2 regions of the Paraburkholderia sp. SIMBA_053 genome follow, and region 1 is predicted to be linked to the other one. Evidence: riboswitches for the same ligand, from Rfam matches in the RefSeq annotation. Region 1 holds a riboswitch; the other holds the start of a gene.

Region 1 (2,395 bases):
GTCCTGTGTAATCCGCGTTGTGTACGTTGGTAGAGTAGGGAGATCGTTGAGGTTCCGACTTCGCGGTATTAGGGATTGGCACACGTCAAGTGTGCCAATGTTCTTTCAGCTCAATTTGAATACGCTATCGATCTCGACCGCGATACCCATGGGAAGGGTGTACACGCCGATAGCGGTTCGAGCCGGCAGCGGTTCGCCTTCAAATACACTAGACAAAACATCGCAAGCACCATTGGCGACTGCCGGATGCTGTTCGAAGTCGCTTGTCGTTCGCGAATACACGGTGAGCCGGATGCAGCGGCCTTATCTTCTCGAGACCAAGCGCTTCTTCGAGGCATGCAAGTGTCATTAGCATGGTTTGTCGAGCTGCGAAAGCTGCCTGCTCGACATCAATCGAGTCGCCGACTATCCCTTTAATCAGCTTTCCATCCAAAAAGCCGGCCATCCCGGATACATAGATGAGTCCATCCGCTTGGCTCACATTTGCATAGGCTCCAAACGGTTTGATCGCTTTCCTGAGTCTTGATTCGATGAGTTGATCCATAGTGTCTTGATAATGGTTTGGTTGGTATGCAATGAGGTTGTAGCGTGCGTGAAGGTCGCACCTTTTATCTTATATGAAACATTTATATATGAAGTCAAGAATAGAGAGATGGACTCGGAAGATTTCGCATTTCTACGCTTCATAAAAGCGATAGAGCTGAGAACGAATTTGCTTAGAATTTTTGTGTAGGATAGGGTGTAGGTGTTCGAAGATGTTGTGCGGAAGAGATCGCATTTTTGCGACGCCGACGGAGCAACCGCCCCGGAAACTCTCAGGCAAAAAGGACTGCGCAACGCGAACATCTGGAGAGTGATGCCTAGCGCATCCACCGAAGGGGAACTTCTCTGATACAGGGGAAGTGAAGCTCTCAGGTAACAGGACAGATGGGGCCTGGACGCCAGTTTTTTGGCGAACACTAAACCATCTGGATATATGACCATGCCAAAAGTCGCTGTGATCGGTGCCGGTATTACCGGCGTCACGACTGCCTACGCTCTCGCCCCGCGGGGATTCAACGTTACCGTTTTTGACCGTCATCGTTACGCAGCCATGGAAACATCGTTCGCGAACGGGGGGCAGCTTTCGGCGAGTAATGCTGAAGTCTGGAACAGTAGTGCTACGGTGCTAAAGGGGCTTAAATGGATGCTCACGAAGGAGGCTCCATTACTTTTAAATCCGTCGCCTTCGTACCATAAGTATTCGTGGATGGCCGAATTCCTGAAGCAGATCCCGCATTACGAAGCGAACACTGTGGAGACGGTGCGCATAGCACTACAAGCGCGAGAATACCTGTTCGAGATCGCGAAGAAAGAGAATATTTCTTTTGACCTAGAGCGGCGTGGGATTCTGCATTTCTATGCCGACCGAAAGGGCTTTGACGCGGCGGCCAAGGTAAATAGGCTCCTGCAAGCTGGAGGATTAGACCGTGAATCCGTATCGGCAAGTGAGATACGCAAGATAGAACCGACTCTATACGGCGATTTCTATGATGGTTTCTACACACCGTCGGACTCGACCGGAGACATACACAAGTTCACGAGAGGTCTTGCAGACGCGTGCGAACGCCACGGCGTCCGATTCCGGTTCGACTCAAATGTGCAGAATATCGTTCCTCTATCCGCGGGAGGTCTTCGGGTTGTGTCAACGGCGGCCGATCAAGAGCAAGTCGATGAGTTCGATCAAGTTGTGATCTGTGCAGGTGTGGGGAGCCGTGGATTCGCCTCGATACTGGGTGACCATGTCAACGTTTATCCGGTGAAGGGATACTCAATTTCGGTCTATCTTGATGACGAGGAGAGCAGGGCTGCAGCGCCTTGGGTAAGCCTTCTGGATGATGCAGCAAAGATTGTGACTAGCCGCTTGGGGGCTGATCGCTTTCGGATCGCTGGGACGGCCGAGATCAATGGCGTAAATCGTGACATCCGTGCTGACCGAGTCGCCCCACTCATCGCGTGGGCGCGAAAGCATTTCCCTGAGATGTCGACTTCTCGAGTCGTGCCATGGGCCGGCTTACGGCCGATGCTGCCTAACATGTTGCCGCGTGTAGGACGAGGCAAGATTCCGGGTGTCTTTTACAATACAGGTCATGGACATTTGGGGTGGACGCTTTCAGCCGCAACTGCGTATACCGTGGCTTCTCTCATGAGCCCAGTTGTTCACGATGCCGCGAGCACGGCGACGAAAGTAGCCTGATCTGCTTAATCAAGGAGTATGAGATGTCAGAAATTCCTCAACGAGTGACGGCGACCAAAGAAGCAATTGAGCTAATTCGAGAACTTAGCAAGAGACACGGGAGGTTGATGTTTCATCAGTCGGGCGGTTGTTGTGACGGAAGTGCGCCGATGTGTTTGC
Region 2 (2,395 bases), on a different contig from region 1:
GGGGAGAAGGTGCCGCTGGTGATTTCGCCTTCGCCGTGCGGCGTGACGACCTTCTGATGCGCGCGCAGCACGCCTGCGGCCTTGCCGTTCTCCTTCAGCAGGATCAGACCGACGAACGCCGCGCGCGAGCCGTCCGCTTCCAGCCGGTTCTTGCCGACGAAGTCGCGCGCGGAGGTCAGGTCGACGGTCCACGCGAGACCGGCGTCGAGCGGCGAGATGTTGTCGTCCATATCCTGGCCGTACAGGTTCATGCCGGCTTCGAGACGGAGCGTGTCGCGCGCGCCGAGACCCGCCGGGCGCACGCCCTGTGCTTGGAGCGCGTTCCACAACGCGACGACGTGATCGGCCGGGACGATGATCTCGAAGCCGTCTTCGCCGGTGTACCCGGTGCGTGCAACGGTCAATTCGCCGAACGGTGTCGATTCGACGCGCGCGGCGTTAAAGGGCTTGAGTGTTTCGGTGGCAGAGCGGATGGCCGGGACGGTTTGCCAAACCTTCTCACGCGCGTTCGGACCTTGCACGGCGACGATCGCGAGATCGCGGCGCGGCGTGATGGTCAGACCAAAGCCGCCTTCGTTGAGCTGCTTGAACCACGCGATGTCTTTGTCGGCGGTGCCCGCGTTGACCACCACGCGGAAATGATCTTCGCCGAAGTAATAGACGATCAGGTCGTCGATTACACCGCCGTCCGCGTTCAGCAGGCACGAGTACAGCGCGCGCCCAAGCGTTTGCAGCTTCGCGACGTTGTTGGCGAGCGCATGCTCGAAGAACCCGCGCACGCGTTCCCCGGTGAAGTCGATGACGCACATGTGCGAGACGTCGAACATGCCGGCGTCGGTACGCACGGCGCGGTGTTCGTCGATCTGCGAGCCGTAGTTGACGGGCATGTCCCAGCCGCCGAAATCGACCATGCGAGCGTTGAGCGCGCGATGGGTGGCGTTGAGCGGAGTGTGTTTGAGTTCGGTCATGGGGCCTCGGGCGTCTCGCGAAACAAAAAAGGCCATGCAGAGCCGCGCCTCGCGGCCTGCTGGCTGCGAGCGTGGTTCTGCATGGCCCCTCTGTCCTCGATACCTGAGAGATTGCGCTGCCGCGGCGACGTTGATTCGTCACGGCGGAACGCGCGCCCCTTCGGTGGGCAGCTTGCCGGATCTGCACGACATTGCGATGCAGACGGCTACTGCCGCTCTCCAGAGTGCGAAAAACGGCGCCTTGATGTTGCGTGTGTTACGTGGCGGCCGGTCTTTCGACGCGTTCGGTCCTTTTGCCTGAGAGTTTGCGGGTGTGCCCCTTCGGCGGCGCGGCCTGCGAAAATCAGCGGCCCGCGCGCTCTCCCGACGCGTGCGGCGAATGTACGCGAGGGCCGGAGGCTTGTCAAATGAACGGTTTATTCGCCGTCATTCGTCCTCGTTCGCCCTGATTCGTCCTTATTCGCCCTTACTCTCCGATCGCATGCGCCGCGCCGTCCAGTTCCTGGTTCAGCACACGCTGTTCGTCGGGGGATAAGCCGCCGCCATGTTGCCCGGCCATTTCGTGCGCCTCGCGCCGGATCACATCCAGCCTATGATGCAACGCATCGCCTTGCGGCGGCGGGTAATAGCCTTGATTGACGCGATTGTCGATACGGCGGCTCAGATTGTCGATGCGGCCGTCGACCTGATGCAGGCGTTTATCGGCGATCTGTTGCGGGCTTGGACGCGGCGGCGGCTCGGTCTGCGGTGCTACCACACAGGCGGCGAGCGAACTCAGTAATACGCATGCGGCGAGGGCGCGGATGGGACGTGACATGAACTCTCCGTGAAGTCGTTGTGGTTTTGCGGTGCTACAGGCGTAGCAACGGATCACGGCAGACGAGCGCTGACCCGGACGGCCCGCTCTTTTGTAACGTTATATTGCTTTCCGCTTTGTCAGTTTTGCCGGCGCGGCACTTTACGCCGCGCCGGCAACACCTGAATAGCCTGTAACGCCGTTCAACGAACCCGCTGGAACGGCAGGCGGACGCCTTCGTCGGAACTGCGCGCCGCCAGTTCGATGACGGTCATCACGTCGACGGCATCTTGCGGGCTCACCGGAAATTTCACGCCGTGCTGGATCGCCTCGGCGAGCGCGGTGTAGAAGCCCGCATAATCGCCGTTGCGCGTCGGCAATTCGCGCTCCACTTCGCGGTCGCCCTCCAGCACGCGCAACGTGCCTGCGGCATTGCCGGCCGCGAAGCCCTCGTCGCCCGGACGCAAGCCGGCTTTCAACTGGTCTTCCTGCGTGTCGAGACCGTACTTCACGTAACTGCCGCGCGTGCCGTGAATGGCGAACCTCGGCGCGACGATCGCCGTCAGCGCGCTGGCGTGCAACACGACTTCGAACCCGCCGTAGCCCAACTGGATATGCACGTAGTCAGGCG

What was found. Region 1 has a riboswitch for glycine ahead of SB753_RS29030 (D-amino acid dehydrogenase). Riboswitches for the same ligand answer to the same signal wherever they lie in the genome.
Region 2: it holds a riboswitch for glycine, as region 1 does, so the genes downstream of both, gcvT (glycine cleavage system aminomethyltransferase GcvT) here and SB753_RS29030 (D-amino acid dehydrogenase) in region 1, are expected to answer to the same signal.

The regions. Positions count from the first base shown of each region.
Region 1 is NZ_JAWRXU010000014.1:105,071-107,465, reverse strand. Features, by position in the region: gene SB753_RS29035 (hypothetical protein) at 209-544, opposite strand; glycine riboswitch at 754-842, shown strand; gene SB753_RS29030 (D-amino acid dehydrogenase) at 983-2,236, shown strand; gene SB753_RS29025 (DUF779 domain-containing protein) at 2,260-2,395, shown strand, end outside.
Region 2 is NZ_JAWRXU010000007.1:124,097-126,491, forward strand. Features, by position in the region: gene gcvT (glycine cleavage system aminomethyltransferase GcvT) at 1-968, opposite strand, end outside; glycine riboswitch at 1,049-1,201, opposite strand; glycine riboswitch at 1,243-1,344, opposite strand; gene SB753_RS21615 (hypothetical protein) at 1,435-1,785, opposite strand; gene SB753_RS21620 (oxidoreductase) at 1,968-2,395, opposite strand, start outside.